2 regions of the Arthrobacter sp. PGP41 genome follow, and region 2 is predicted to be linked to the other one. Evidence: predicted binding sites of a transcription regulator. Region 2 holds the regulator's gene; the other holds the start of a gene.
What was found. Region 2 encodes LexA, which represses DNA repair genes until DNA is damaged. Its sites were predicted from a motif close to TCGAACANNTGTTCGA; they were not measured.
Positions count from the first base shown of each region.

Region 1: a site for LexA is predicted at 4,987-5,002, ahead of C3B78_RS10930 (DUF6504 family protein). Genes of this name have one in related genera too.

Region 1 covers NZ_CP026514.1:2,409,204-2,416,728, reverse strand. Annotated here, with positions in the region: gene C3B78_RS10975 (lipoate--protein ligase family protein) at 1-275, shown strand, start outside; gene C3B78_RS10970 (mycoredoxin) at 297-554, opposite strand; gene C3B78_RS10965 (hypothetical protein) at 666-1,127, opposite strand; gene C3B78_RS10960 (signal peptidase I) at 1,287-1,955, opposite strand; gene C3B78_RS10955 (hypothetical protein) at 2,024-2,647, opposite strand; gene C3B78_RS10950 (SOS response-associated peptidase) at 2,914-3,675, shown strand; gene C3B78_RS10945 (VOC family protein) at 3,703-4,125, opposite strand; gene C3B78_RS10940 (chorismate mutase) at 4,145-4,465, shown strand; gene C3B78_RS10935 (hypothetical protein) at 4,485-4,874, opposite strand; gene C3B78_RS10930 (DUF6504 family protein) at 5,031-5,366, shown strand; gene C3B78_RS10925 (DNA polymerase III subunit alpha) at 5,363-7,525, shown strand, end outside.
Region 2 covers NZ_CP026514.1:1,531,350-1,538,874, forward strand. Annotated here, with positions in the region: gene dapF (diaminopimelate epimerase) at 1-578, shown strand, start outside; gene C3B78_RS06950 (class I SAM-dependent methyltransferase) at 550-1,173, opposite strand; gene hflX (GTPase HflX) at 1,621-3,204, shown strand; gene C3B78_RS06960 (ATP-dependent DNA helicase) at 3,197-5,254, shown strand; gene lexA (transcriptional repressor LexA) at 5,288-6,022, opposite strand; gene C3B78_RS06970 (LysM peptidoglycan-binding domain-containing protein) at 6,408-6,764, shown strand; gene C3B78_RS06975 (histidinol-phosphate transaminase) at 6,869-7,525, shown strand, end outside.

The sequences.
Region 1 (7,525 bases), 880 kb from region 2:
GCCGCCGGGTGAAGCTGGTGGGCACGGCGCAACGCGTTGTGGCCGGCGGTTGGCTTTTCAGTTCCGTCATTGTGGTGGAAAACTCTGCGCCCATCCGCAAAGTGCTGACCGACAGCTATGCCGCCCTGGGGCTGGACTGGAATCCCGCCACGGCAGGTGCGGTGGACGATCTGGTCCCTGGCGTGGACGTAGCCGCGGTGGAAAATGCCTTGCTTGCCACCTACGCGGGCCATGCCGTCCTGGAGGCCGCTTCCTTCAGCAGCCTGGGGGCATGACCCGCGCGGTGGCGTTAAAACCTAGGCTGCGAGACGGGTCTTGACCTCGGCTGCGGAAGGGTTCGTGGCTGCGGTGCCGTCCGGGAAGAGGACGGTGGGTACCGTGCGGTTGCCGCCGTTAAGCTGCTCCACGAGTTCGGCAGTGCCTTCCACTTCCTCGATGTTGATCTCGGTGTAGCCGATGCCCTGGGCATCCAGCTGCTTCTTCAGCCGGTTGCAGTAGCCGCACCAGGTAGTGGAAAACATGGTGATGGTGCCGGAGTCGGGAGTGAAGTCCACGGAGCTCTCCTCTGTGTCGATGACGGTTTCGTTCCTGACAACGGTAACGTGGCGGCCTCTATTCCCAGGCAAACCCCGGCCGCAGGCCCTTCATATGTCGCCAATGGCGGTTCAGCAGGAGACGGTGGCGCCTGGAAGGGGTTGCCCGGTCCAGGTGTTCCCTCCCCCGGTGGTGTAGAGTCCCCGGATGTTATAGGGCCTTGCGAACCTTACGCCTGACAGCCTGACGGTGACCGGAGTGAGGTCGTTTTGGGCCCTGTCCACCACGAGCAGCGGCGTCATGCCGTTGGCATCCTGGAAGATTTCGATCCGGAATGCATTGGCGCGGGGAACGTAGCCATAGTTCGTGAAGGTGAGCGTCAGGTCCCTGCCGGTGCAACTCGACGTGGCCGCCGTGCCGACCGGCTGCGCCAGGTAGACAGTTGCTGCGCTCATCTTCCCCGCTGCCTCGGAAGTAAACGCCGCCTGGGCGATTCCTGGCGCGAAGAGCAGTACCGCGGCCGCTGTCAGGACCGCCGCGGACCGGGCGACACCGGAGGGCCTGGCCGCCTCGGTGTCTCGGATGGTGCGCACGGCCTAATCTCCTTTTCAGTGTCCGGGATGGTCTATTCCTGTTTGTATTCGCCGCCGCTCCGGAAGGATGTGGAGCAGCCACAGGCAAGAGCAGGATGTGCGTAACCGCCCTGTTGGTCCAGGCTGCCGTGCCCTCTGCCATTTTTCCGCAGCCGACGGTCATCGAGCACCGTGGGCCGGATCCCCGGCGGCAAGATGTCCATCAGCCGTGCTCTGCGACGGGGAGGAGCTGTTGGCACTGGGTTCCGTCTTCCAGATCGAGAGCAGGACCATGGCGACCAGGACCGCCGGTGCGCCGTACACCAGGCTTTGCAGGAGCACCGGTTCCCGGAGGGCCCGGATGGCCGACCCGAGGTACGGGATGGTGGCGGCGTGGACATGGACCGTGCCGCCCTGCAGGGCGGCGGTCCACGGATCGGCACCGTTGTTTGCGTCGCCCTTGGTGCGGACGGTCGTGGTCCCGTCGCCTTTCCTGACAATTTCGATGATGCGGTGGGTTTCTACGCGGTGGTCCTCGACCGGTATCCCATAGGTGATGATGTCCCCGGTTTTGAGGCTGCTGACCGGTTTCGGTACTGATACCACGACGTCACCGGCGTTGATCAGCGGGGCCATGGATCCGGTGAGCATGGTGCTGGTCTGGTACCCCAGGACCCTGGGCCCGACGGCCAGGAACAGGAACGCTGCCACGGCGCCGAGCATCATCAGCGTCGATGCAGCCCTGGCCGTGGGCCGGAGCGCTTTGGCCCAGCGGCCTACGGCCGGTGCAGCGGCGGAGGATGCCGCCGTGGTGGCACAAGGGGGGTCTTGGGTGAAAGCTGCCGTCATGGCGGTGTCCGTTCCAGGTGGTGCCCTCCGCCGCCCACGTCTCAGCAGGCGGCGGAGGACCAGGTTGGTTAGTTGCTGGCGCCGGAGCGCTGCGTTCCGGTGAAGGACAGGTCGATGGCGCTGCTCTTGGCCTGGAAGGTGTTGTCCGCTGCGCCGGGCAGGGACAGGGTTACGCGCAGGTTATCGGTGTTGCCGGCCGCAGTGGAGGTGAGACCGGTCAGCGGGAGGTTGGCACCGATGACCGCGCGGGGGGCCAGGACCTGGGTGATGGTCCCGCCCGCGCAGGTGTAGGTGTAGGCGGGGGCGGTGCCGGCTTCGGTCCACGGAACGGAGCAATTGTCGATCGCGAGCTGCAGGCCAAGGGCCGGGTCGGTGTCCAGCTTGGAGGTGGTGGTGGCCAGCGTTGTCAGTGTGATGCCGGCCAGTGCCTGGTTGCCGGTGGCATTGGTGAGCGTCACGGCGCGCTGCACGGTGTCGCCCGGGACCAGGCCGGTGGCGGCGACGCTGAGGCGGTTGGCTGCGCCTGAGGCGCCCAGTGTGATTGCAACGGTGCCCGAGGAGACCTCGGCGGAGGCGGAGGTGCTGGAGGTGAATGCACCGTACGTGCCCAGGCCTGCGACGCCGGCGGCGGTGCCGACCAGGGCCAGGGAGGCGACGACTTTACCTGTGGTGGTGTTGAGGCTGAGACCCATGATGACAAACTTCCATTTCTTTGAGGACGGCCCGCCTTCTGCGGTCCGATTGGCTGCCGGCTTCCCCTTCCGACAACGCCAACAATGCCCGCCCCGTATCAAGAAACCTGGTCGGTGATAGTCAAAGTCCCATCAAAAACAAGACCTAACGCTCAAGATTGAATCAAGGCCAGCGTAGCCAGCCCCTTGGCCACATCCACTCCCTTGACAGAATCCCTGGCATCAATCCGGATGACACCACCTGGCGCCGGTGGCATGCTGGAGCCATGTGTGGACGCTACGTGATGGCCCGTGCCGTGGGGGACCTTTTGGCCGAGTTCGACGCCGAGCTTGAGGGCGAGGTGAGCATTCCGCCGTCGTGGAATGTGGCGCCGACGGATGACGTTCCCATTGTCCTGGAACGCCTGGTGGATGACGGGAGGGCTGCCAGGCAGGTGCGCCAGCTCCATGTTGCCCGGTGGGGGCTGGTCCCGTCCTGGGCCAAGGACCCGGGCATCGGCTCAAGGATGATCAACGCGCGCAGTGAGTCCGTGCTTGAGAAGCCGGCGTTCCGCAAGGCCGCGCAGTCGCGCCGCTGTGCAGTCCCGGCAGATGGATACTACGAATGGAAGCAGGGTCCGGGAAAATCCAAGCAGCCGTACTATGTGCACCCGGGCGGGGGGACGGGCCTGGTCTTCGCAGGGCTCTATGAGTGGTGGAAGGATCCCGCGTGGCCGGCAGGGGAGCCCGGCGGCTGGATGCTCTCCACGTCCATCCTGACCACTGACACGCCGCCGCCGGGCAGTGAGTCGACGGTGTTCGGAAAACTCACCGCCTTGCATGACCGCGTGCCGCTGCCCATGGACAAAGCCACGATGCGGGCATGGCTCGACCCGGCCGCGGACGACGCCGCAGGCCTGGTTGACCTGGTGCGGGCGGGGGTCAAGGACGTGGCGGCGGACTGGCGCGTGGACTCAGTCGGGAAAGAAGTCGGCAACGTCCGGAACAACGGGCCGGAACTCATCCGGCCCGTTGAAGCACTCTTCTAGCAGTCCGGCGCGGACCCGCGGCAAGCGCTAAACGGTGACCGCGCCGTCGTCGTCCACTCTCCAGGTGGGATTGTAGGCAACCTCCCACCGGAAGCCGTCCGGATCGGCGAAGTATCCGCTGTACCCGCCCCACGGCTGGGTGATGGGTTCCGCGATAATGACGGCCCCCGCAGCGGCCGCTTCTTCCATGACACGGTCCACGTCCTCAGTGGACGGAAGGTTGTGGCTAAGCGTGATGCAGGGAACCGGGCCGGGCGGACTGACGCCGGCGTCAGCCTGCATCTGGCGCACGTCCCACAGGGACAGCACCAAACCGTGGTTCACCTGGATGAACACAACATCCTCCGCAAGTTCACGGTGGACCGGCCAGCCAAGGCCGTCCACATAGAACGCGCGGGAGGCGGAAACGCTGCGGACACCTAGTGAGATGAAGTCGACTCTGGGCTGCATGCTTCGATACTGTCAGACGATGGCGACAATTCAAGGAAATGATCGAGATGCTTTGGCCGACAAGGAACAGCTCGCTGCGGTCCGCATTGCTGTTGACGAGGTTGATGACCAGATTGTCACCCTCATCGCCCGCCGGGAACGGCTGATCCGGATTGCCGGAACCCTCAAGGGCGATGACGCCGAAGTCCGAGCGCCCGGGCGCGTGGAGCGAATCATTGAGCATGTCCGCTCGGCAGCGGAGAAAAAAGACATCGACCCGGACATCGTGGAGTCCACGTACCGGGCAATGATCTCCGGCTTCATCGAACTGGAAATGCGGGTCCACAAAGGGAACAGCTGAGCTGCCCGCAAGCCCTTGTTCAGAGGTGTTCCTCCACGGGGACGCCGTGCTGGAATTCCCTGCCTTCGGCCTCGCTGAAGGCTGACATGACATGCCCCTTGCCAAGGCCGTTCAAGGCCGCCATGGGGAAGCTGCCCGTAATGGTGCTATCGGAGTGGGTCACGCCGGACAGGTCGTAGTCTTCTTCGACTCCCTGTTCACGGTTGAATGAGTAAAAGGCAATCGCCTCCCCGTTCATGAACTCAATGCATAACCGCCGTTGTGTTGAATAGTCCGGCGTAGCACCTACCAGCCCAACCACGTAAGCACCGGACGACGGGATGGTGCCGTCTATATTGAACGTGGCCACCACGGTGGAGTCCTGGGTTGAAATGCTTGCCTGCTTTAGAAGTGCGTCTTGGGTGCTCATGGCACCATCCTGCTCCCTGTCGATCGGTCCGTCCACCCTTGCGCGCCATTCTCCTTGTCCTTCCCCGTACCCTTCTTTGCGCACGTTCAGGGCAGGGGTAGACTGGATGTATTCGAACAAGTATTCGAATAAACCAGTTTGGATCCGGGAGGCGCCATGGGCATGTTCAGCCAATCCGTGGACGTCGAGTGCGGCGCTTACGGCGAACCCCTGCGCCTGCTGTGGGCAGGACGTTCCTATGCTGTTTGTGCTGAACCGGTGCGCTGGTACGAACGCCGGCAATGGTGGGCGGAAGAAAGCCGCGCTCCGCTTGGCAGTGGACCCGGACTGGTGGACCACGAAATCTGGCGGGTCCAGGTGCGGCCTGACCCCCCTGTCCTTGGAGCCCTTGAGCCGGAAGAAACTTTGACGCTTGACCTCACCAGGCATATCCAAAGCGGCCGCTGGCGGCTGCTGCGCATCCATGACGCACTCCGGCCAAGGACAGCATGAGCTTCACCCATCTTCACGTCTCCACTGCCTTCAGTGCGCACTACGGCGTCTCCTGGCCTGAGGAACTGGCACAGGCCGCCGCCGCTGACGGTGCAACAGCACTTGCCTGCACTGACCGTGACGGTTTGTACGGAACCATCAAACACCTCAAGGCATGCATGGGAGCGGGCATTGATCCCATTGTGGGTGTTGACCTTGCGGTATTTGACGACGACGACGATCACCGCACCCAGCTTGCCGGCAGGGTGGTGGTGCTGGCTCGGGGCAACAACAACGGGGCGGGCTACCGCGCGCTCTGCAGGCTGATATCAGATGCCCATGCCCGTACCTCCGGGAAATCCGGGGGAACGGTTCCAGTTGCCGTGACCAGGGCGGAACTTGCTTCCCGAACCCTCGATCCCCAAACCCTGAAACCGGTGTTGACTGTCCTGATCGGGCCAGATTCCGACGTCGGCCGGGCCATGGGCGGGCGGCGCTACCTTCGCCCGCGCACCTTGTTCATGCAATGGCTGGACGCAATGCCCGCAGGCACTTTGGTTGCCGAGATAGTCTCCCAGCTCAGCGCACCCGGAAAGCCCTTGAGTACAGCCCATGCTGTCCGCATGCTCAAGCTGGCAGAAGAGCATCATGTTCCTGCAATCCTGACAAACGCCGTCCGGTACTGCGCTGCAGACGGAGCACCCACCGCGGATGTGCTCGACTCAGCACGCACCCTGAAATCCCTGCCGGAACTCGCGGAAGAGCCCCTGCTGCAGCCAACAGGCCAAGGCTGGCTTAAATCCTCCGCGGAGATGCTCCGCCTGGGCAAGGAGATCATTTCTGCGGCAGGCTATGGCGCAGCGGACCTCAAGCAACTGATGAAGCAGACCGAGGCGCTGGCGGACCTTTGCAGGATTGATCCGGTCACGGACATGGGGTGGAAGCAGCCCGTGGTGCCGGAAGCTTCAGTGATCGGGATCAGCCAGGATCCGCATCTTGAACTCGTCCAGCGGTGCCAGGCTGGAATCACCAGGCGGTTCCCGGGAATTACTGGTACTGCCGGACAAAGGATGCGCTCCCGGCTCGATCACGAACTGGGCATCATCCGCAACCTTGGCTTCTCCTCCTATTTCCTGACGGTTGCCGAGGTGTCCCGCATGATCCAGGAAATGGGAGTGCGGGCAGCAGCCCGTGGATCCGGCGCCTCAAGCCTGGTCAATTACCTGATCGACGTCAGCCAGGTGAACCCCCTGCAGCATGACCTGATTTTCGAACGCTTCCTGTCGCAGGACCGGGCAACACTTCCGGATATTGATATCGACGTTGAAAGCGCGGAGCGGCACAACGTCTACCACCGGATTTTTCAGCGCTTTGGTACCGAGCGGGTCACCCTGATGAGCATGCAGAATGGCTACCGGGCCAGGGGTGCAGTGCGGGACGCCGGCATGGCGCTGGGCATGGACGACGACGAGGTGGGGGAGATTGCAAAGCAGCTGTGGCGCTTTTCTGCCCGCAACTTCCGTGAAGCACTCCAGGAAAAACCTGAACTTCGGGAGTTCGCCGGCCGGGTGGAACAGCGGGACCTGGATGGAAACCAGCAACTTGATCTGTTGGTGGACCTGACGGAACGCCTTGACAGGCTGCCCCGGCATATCTCCATGCATCCCTGCGGCGTGATCCTTGGCGACGCAACCCTGCTTGACCGCACTCCTGTGCAGCCCAGTGGACTTGGCCTCCCCATGAGCCAGTTCGATAAACACGACATGGATCCCATGGGCATGCTCAAGCTTGATGTCCTTGGGGTCCGGATGCAAAGCGCCATGGCTTTTGCCGTGCGGGAAGTCATCCGTATCCACCCCTCCAAGGAAGAAGTGGTGGCAGCCGGAAAGCATTCACCTGGTCCGGACGGTGCCGGTCCCGACTACATTGCGGACAACGGACGCATCGACCTCAATGCCGTCCCGCTGGATGATGAAGCCACCTTTGAACTGATCAGGAGCACCCACACCCTGGGCTGCTTCCAGATTGAATCGCCCGGGCAGCGTGAGCTCATCGGCAAGATGGCACCCCGGGAATTCAACGACCTCATCATCGATATCTCACTGTTCCGCCCCGGCCCCATGAAATCGGACATGGTTCGGCCCTTCCTTGAGCACCGGCATGGTTTCGCCCCCGAGGTG
Region 2 (7,525 bases):
ACGGCGGGGCCCTCACCATCGGCACGCGCGCCGGCGTCAAGACCGTGGTGCGGACGGGCGAAGACTACGCCGTGGACATGGGGCCCTGGGAGTTCATTTTCCCCGGGGAAGCCACAGCCAAGGCGATGGATTCACTGGTCACTGCAGAAGGCCTGGAAGTTCCCCGGCCTGCCCTCTCCGTCAGCATGGGCAACCCCCACACCGTCGTTGCCCTGGCGGAGCTGTCGGAACTCACGGCGACCCGCCTGTTCACAGCGCCCGTGGTCGACCCCGTCCCGTCCCACGGGACCAACGTAGAGTTCGTGGTTCCATCAGAACCCCTGGTGCACGACGGCGTCGGCACAGTCACCATGCGCGTGCACGAACGCGGGGTGGGGGAGACCCAGTCGTGCGGGACCGGGGCCTGCGCAGCGGCAGTGGCCATTCGGCACTGGGCTGGTGCGGAGGCCCCCGACACCTGGCGCGTCCAGGTGCCTGGCGGCGTGGTTGGCGTCAAGTTCTTTGCCGGCCCGGCGGGCCATGAACATGTTGAGCTGAGCGGCCCGGCAGTTATTGTGGCAACCGGGACGCTTTCCTGACCTTCAGGATCCGGAAGGACTTGGACGTTGATTCCCGGCTGACGCTGAATGATTCGTCCAGCTCCGCAGCAAGCCAGCGCTGCAGCGAGTCGGCCCCAAGATTCTTCTGCACCACCAGCCACGCCGTACCGCCAGGCGCCAGCCGGGGCAGCCACAGCTTGAGGAGCGAATGGAGCTCGTCCTTGCCGATCCGGATAGGCGGGTTGGACCAGATTGTGTCAAAGCGCACCTCCGGGTCCACCGCGTCAGGGGTACTGGCCGTGACGTTGGCGAGTCCCAGCGCCGCAGCGTTCTCGTTCGTCAGCGTGATGCAGCGTTCGTTGACGTCCACTGCGTAGACCCGGGCAGAGGGCGACTTCAGGCCCATGGTCAGGGCAATCGGGCCCCATCCGCAGCCGATGTCCAGCAGGTTTCCCTGCGGCGCGGGTGCCGGGACTTCGGCGAGGAGGATGGCGGTTCCCTTGTCGATACCGTCCGGGCTGAAGATGCCGGTGGAAGTCTGCAGCCTGCGCGTCTGCCCCGCGAGTTCGACAGCCAGCGGCTTGCGGGTAAAAGGGCCGGCGGGTGTTGCGCTGAAATAATGTGCGGACTCCATAACTGGCCAGAGTAGTTCGCCTTGCAGCGTAAAGGGAAACTGCCGGGGACGGCCCTCTGCTAGGCTGGAGGGCATGTTCCTGATCTTCGAGTAGCCGGCACGGGCACAGCCCGTCCCGAAGCCTGTCCCCATGTGGCAGCCTGTCCCACCCAGCGATGCAGGTTTTCTCCCTTCCGCTGCGTGCACCGGACCAAACGTATATTCGTTTGCCGGTCGCCGGACAACACTCGAAGCTCCGCCTCCTGCTGGTCTTCCCGCCGTTTCCGGCTGTTCCCGTTTCCGCCACGAATCTGAGTCGTGGCCTCTCCGCCGGCGCTGCCTCCTGCAGCGCCCGGCCCAACAAGCCAGGAGGCTTGGATGACCGCAGGCCGTCAGCCCAGCGCGAATACTTCACCAATCACCGGCATTCGGCACTATTCTGGAACTGCCGAATCTTCAAAGGAGACCATGACCAGCCAGCCCAACACCGGATCAGATCCAGCCGCCCAGGACATGAGTCCTGCGGAAATCCAAGCTGTCATCGACCGGATTCTCTCCAAGGACGTACCGGCCAGGAAACTCAGCGTGCCAAGCGGCGGCGAGGAGGGCCGGGACGGGAAGGCAATGCTCGGCAAAGCCCAGGCGATTTCCCGCCTGGACGAAGAACACACAACGTACGACGGCGACCAGCAGGACCTTGAGGAACGCCGCGCCCTGCGCCGCACGGCAGGGCTTTCCACCGAACTGGAAGACGTTACCGAGGTCGAGTACCGGCAGCTGCGCCTTGAACGCGTGGTCCTGGCCGGGCTCTGGTCCGAGGGGACCCTGGCCGACGCCGAGAACTCGCTGCGGGAGCTCGCAGCCCTCGCGGAGACTGCCGGCTCCGAGGTTTTGGACGGGCTCGTCCAGCGGCGCGACAAGCCGGATCCTGGAACGTTCCTCGGCTCGGGCAAGGCCCTGGAGCTCCGGGACATCGTGATGTCCACCGGCGCTGACACCGTGGTGGTGGATGCCGAGCTCGCGCCCTCCCAGCGCCGGGGCCTGGAGGACATCGTCAAGGTCAAGGTCATCGACCGGACGGCCCTGATCCTGGACATCTTTGCCCAGCACGCCAAGAGCCGCGAAGGCAAAGCCCAGGTGGAGCTGGCCCAGCTGGAGTACCTCCTGCCGCGCCTGCGTGGCTGGGGTGAGTCGATGTCCCGCCAGGCCGGTGGCCAGGTGGGCAGCGCGGCTGCCGGCATGGGTTCACGTGGTCCCGGTGAGACAAAGATCGAGCTGGACCGCCGCCGGATCCGTACACGGATGGCCAAGCTGCGGCGGGAGATCGCCGCGATGAAGCCGGCCCGCGAGACCAAACGGGCCAACCGCCGTCGTAATGCCGTGCCGTCCGTAGCGATTGCCGGGTACACCAACGCGGGCAAGTCCTCCCTGCTGAACCGCCTGACCGACGCCGGAGTCCTGGTGGAGAACGCCCTGTTCGCCACCCTGGATCCCACCGTCCGCAAAGCGGAAACCGCGGATGGCCTGGGCTATACCCTTGCCGACACCGTGGGGTTCGTCCGTTCGCTGCCAACCCAGCTGGTGGAAGCGTTCCGCTCCACGCTCGAGGAAGTCGCCGACGCGGACCTGATCCTGCACGTGGTGGACGTTTCGCACCCGGATCCCGAGGGGCAGATCGCCGCAGTCCGCAAGGTCTTCAGCGAGGTGGATGCCCGCAAGGTGCCCGAAATCATCGTGCTCAACAAAGCCGATGCCGCTGATCCGTTCGTGGTGGAACGGCTCAAGCAGCGCGAGCCCCGGCACGTGGTGGTCTCGGCCCGTACGGGGGAAGGCATCGGCGAGCTGCTGAAGGCAATCAGCGACGCCATTCCCCGGCCCAGCGTCAAGCTGGAACTGCTTATCCCGTACGACCGCGGAGACCTGCTCAGCAAGCTTCACGACTCCGACGCCGAGATCATCAGCGTCGACCACGTTGAAGCCGGAACCAGGGCCGTCGTGATGGTCCGGGAAGGCTTCGCGGCTGAACTGGAACCTTTCGTCAGCAATGACTGAGGCCGTGGCGGGAGAAGCCACGGAAACGGCCGGCGAGCAGTTCGTGATCGAACTGCTCGACCGGGCCGTGGCCGGCATGGGCGGGCAAAGCCGTGCCGGCCAGCACGAGATGGCCAGGCAGGTGGCCCGCGCCATTGAATCGGGGGACCACCTGCTGGTCCAGGCGGGGACCGGCACCGGCAAGTCCCTGGCCTACCTCATCCCCCTGATCGCGCACGCCCTGCAGAGCAACAAGCCCGCCCTGGTGTCAACGGCCACCCTGGCCCTCCAGACGCAGATTGTGGGCAGGGACCTGCCCCGGCTGCTCAAGGCGATCACGCCCGCCCTGGACAGGCCCGTCAAAGTGGCCCTGGTCAAGGGCCGCTCCAACTACGTCTGCCGGCACAAGCTGGAAGGCGGCTTCCCCAGTGAGGAGCCGTCCGAGGGCCAGCTGTTCAGCCTGGGCGAGGACACCAGCGTCCCGCATTTCGCAGCAGCCGTGGGCGGCCCCTCGTCCCAGCTCGGCAAGGAGGTGGTGCGGCTCCGGGAATGGGCTGAAAAGACCCACACGGGCGACCGGGATGAACTCCTGCCGGGCGTCACGGACCGTGCCTGGCGGCAGGTTTCGGTGACCTCCATGGAGTGCCTGGGCGCCCAGAAGTGCCCCATGGCCGCGGAATGCTTCAGCGAACTGGCGCGCCAGGATGCTGCTGAAGCGGATGTTGTGGTCACCAACCATGCGATGCTCGCTGTCAGCGCGTTCGAAGGCCTGGCCGTCCTGCCCGAGTATGACGTGGTGGTGGTGGATGAGGCCCATGAACTGCAGGACAGGGTCACCGGGGCGGTCTCCGGCCAGCTCTCGGTGGCCATGGTCCACGCTGCTGCCGCCGGTGCGCGGAAGCACACGGCCATCACGGTTGATGCGTTGAACGCCGCAGCCGCCAACTTGGAGCTCGCATTGGCAGGCGTACCCAACGGGCTGCTCCCGAACGGGCTCAACGATGAACAGCTGGACTGCGTGGACCAGCTGCGGGACGCCTGCCGCGCTGCCCTCTCGGATTCAAAGGGGGACAGCAGCGCCACGGCCGACGGCGGCAGGCAGCTTGCGCGGTCCCGGCTGCTGCTCATCCTGGAACTTTGTGAACGGCTCCTGGCAGCCCGGGAGAACCGCGAAGTGGTGTGGTTTTCCCGTGCCAGCTCCTTTGATCCTGCGCAGGGATTCTCCCAGCCGGACGAGACCGCTCCGGCGTTGATCAACATTGCGCCGCTGTCCGTTGCCGGAAGGCTGCGTGAGGGGCTCTTCGCCGGCCACACGGTGGTGCTGACCTCCGCGACGCTGGCCATCGGTTCCGCATTCGAGCCTGCAGCGGGCGGACTGGGCCTGGTGGGCGACGGCGCCCCCAGCTGGACCGGCGTTGACGTGGGATCGCCCTTCGACTACCCGAAGCAGGGCATCCTCTACGTTGCCGGGCACCTGCCGAAGCCCGGCCGGGGCGCCTCCCCGGAAGCGCTGGACGAACTGGAAGCCCTGATCCGTGCATCCGGTGGCGGGGCACTGTGCCTGTTCTCGTCCCGGCGTGCGGCAGAGGAAGCGGCCGAGGCGCTTCGCCCCAAGCTGGGAATAACGGTCCTCTGCCAGGGTGACTCCACCATGACCGCCCTGGTAAAGCAGTTCGCCGACGAGCCCGATACCTGCCTGTTCGGGACCATGTCCCTCTGGCAGGGCGTGGACGTCCCCGGCGGCTCGTGCCGGCTGGTGGTGATAGACCGCATTCCGTTTCCGCGGCCGGACGATCCCCTCATGACGGCGCGCTCACGGGCGGTAGCACAGGCCGGTGGAAACGGCTTCATGTCGGTTTCGGCCACGCACGCCGCGATCCGGCTCGCCCAGGGGGCCGGCCGGCTGATCCGTTCCACGGGCGACAGGGGAGTGGTGGCCGTGCTGGACTCCCGGTTGGCCACCGAGCGCTATGCCGGGTTCCTCCGCGGGGCGCTGCCGCCCTTCTGGTCCACAACAGACCGGAAGACGGCGATCGCAGCCCTGGAACGGCTGGCCCGGGAAAACGCCTGAGCCCGCCTCGCTGCGGCGGGCGGAGTTTCCCGGCTACAGCGAGCGGAGTACGGACACAACCTTGCCCATGATGGTGGCGTGGTCCCCGAGGATGGGTTCGTACTGGGTGTTCTGCGGCAGCAGCCACGTGTGGCCGTCGCGCTGGCGGAATGTCTTGACGGTGGCTTCGTCATCCAGGAGCGCGGCCACAATGTCCCCGTTGGCGGCATCCTGCTGGCGGCGGACCACAACCCAGTCGCCGTCGCAGATGGCCGCATCCACCATGGAATCCCCGGCTACCCGAAGCATGAACAGTTCCCCCTGGCCCACCAGTTGCCTGGGGAGCGGCATGACATCCTCCACCAGCTGGTCGGCAAGGATGGGGCCGCCTGCGGCGATCCGGCCCACCAGGGGGACCATTGCCGTGTCCAGGGCGGTGGGCAGTTCGGTGACAGTCGCTGTACCGGGTGAACGCACGGCGGACGCCTGGCTGGCCGGCTTTGCGGCTCCGCCGTCCAGGGTCAGGGGCATGAGGACTTCCATGGCCCGGGGCCGCTTGGGGTCGCGGCGGAGGTAGCCAAGCTTCTCAAGCTGGGAGAGCTGGTGCGTGACGCTCGAAAGGCTCGCCAGCCCCACGGTGTCGCCGATCTCCCGCATGGACGGCGGGTACCCGTTCTCGTTGACCGAGCGCTGGATGGTTTCGAGGATTTTCTTCTGCCGTGGAGTCAGGCCCTTGGCGGTCCTCTTCGGTTGCGCGGTTGCCCTGCCCCCGGCGGCTGCTGCTGCCATGTTCGCCAATGCCTTTCGGTTCCGCCGGTCCGTTCCATGGCCAGGCCCTGGAAGGTCCCGCCCTTGAATGTCAGACCCTGCTGATCGACTGTCCGGGTGGTTGTTCTTTGGTTCAAAGCTAGGCCAGCCGCATTGCTTTTTCAAACATTTGTTCTAGCGAGTCTCGACAATGTTCGTTGATAGGTGCTAAAACAGAGAAAGCAAAGTTCGAATATATGTTCTACTGACTGCCCTGGTCCTTCGAAGACCGCGCCGGAATACGTCCGGCCGGGGGCGGCGGGAAGGACGTCCGGGCAGCACAGTACGGTCCAGGAGGGCTCAGATCATGTCAGGTACATCTGTTACGCGGGGTTCACGCCAACAGCTGCTTTCGGTGCAGCAAATCATGTCCCAGTCGGACAATCGTCTGGCCGGGCGGCCTGCGCCTCTTCCGCCGCTTCGGCTGACCCGTCGCGGTCGCATCGTGCTAATCGGCATTCCGCTGGTCCTGCTGGCTGCGCTGCTCTTCTCCCTGGCGGGCTTTTTCAATGCCCCGGCCAAGGCGTCGGAGTCCGCGACGGATCTTGCAACGACGCCCACTGTCGCAGTGACGGTCCAGCCAGGCGAGTCGTTGTGGGGTATCGCCGCCAGCGTCTCGCCGGAGCGCGACCCGCGGGACGTCGTCGCGGACATCGTGCAGCTGAACAACCTCCCTGCCGGCGCGGTCTTTCCCGGCCAGCAATTGTTCGTGCCTGCAAGTTAGGGCCCGGCATTTTGCCTCTCCACGGGCGTGAGGGCGCAGCATGCGGGAGCGAACAGGAAACCGTCACATTTTCCGGTGTCCGGCGCTGGCACTAAACTGTTCAGGTGAATGACCAGCTAGAGCGCCTGAACCGGCTTCCCCTCCGCAGCAACCTTCGCGGGCTTACCCCCTATGGCGCGCCCCAGCTGGACGTTCCAATCCTCCTGAACGTGAATGAAAACACCCACGGGGTCCCGGCTGACGTCAGGGCAGCCATTACCGCCGCGGTATCCGATGCGGCAGCGGGACTCAATCGATACCCGGACCGGGAATTCACGGAGCTGCGAAAGGCGTTGGCGGAGTACCTGGGGCACGGGCTGGATGAATCCAACCTTTGGGCGGCCAATGGCTCCAACGAAGTACTTCAGCAGATACTCCAGGCCTTCGGCGGGCCGGGACGTACAGCGCTCGGATTCCCTCCCACGTACTCCATGTATCCCCTGCTGGCCAGCGGAACGGACACGGAATACATTGTGGGTGAGCGTGCCGGCGATTACGGACTCAGCGCCGAATCGGCGGCGCGGCAGGTCAAGGAGCTGCAGCCCAACATCGTCTTCCTGTGTTCACCCAATAACCCCACGGGAACCGGCCTCGGGCTGGACGTGGTGGAAGCCGTCTACGAGGCCGGCGAAGAAAGCCAGTCCATCGTCATCGTCGATGAGGCTTACCACGAGTTTGCACACGACGGAACGCCCAGTGCGTTGACGCTGCTGCCGGGGCGG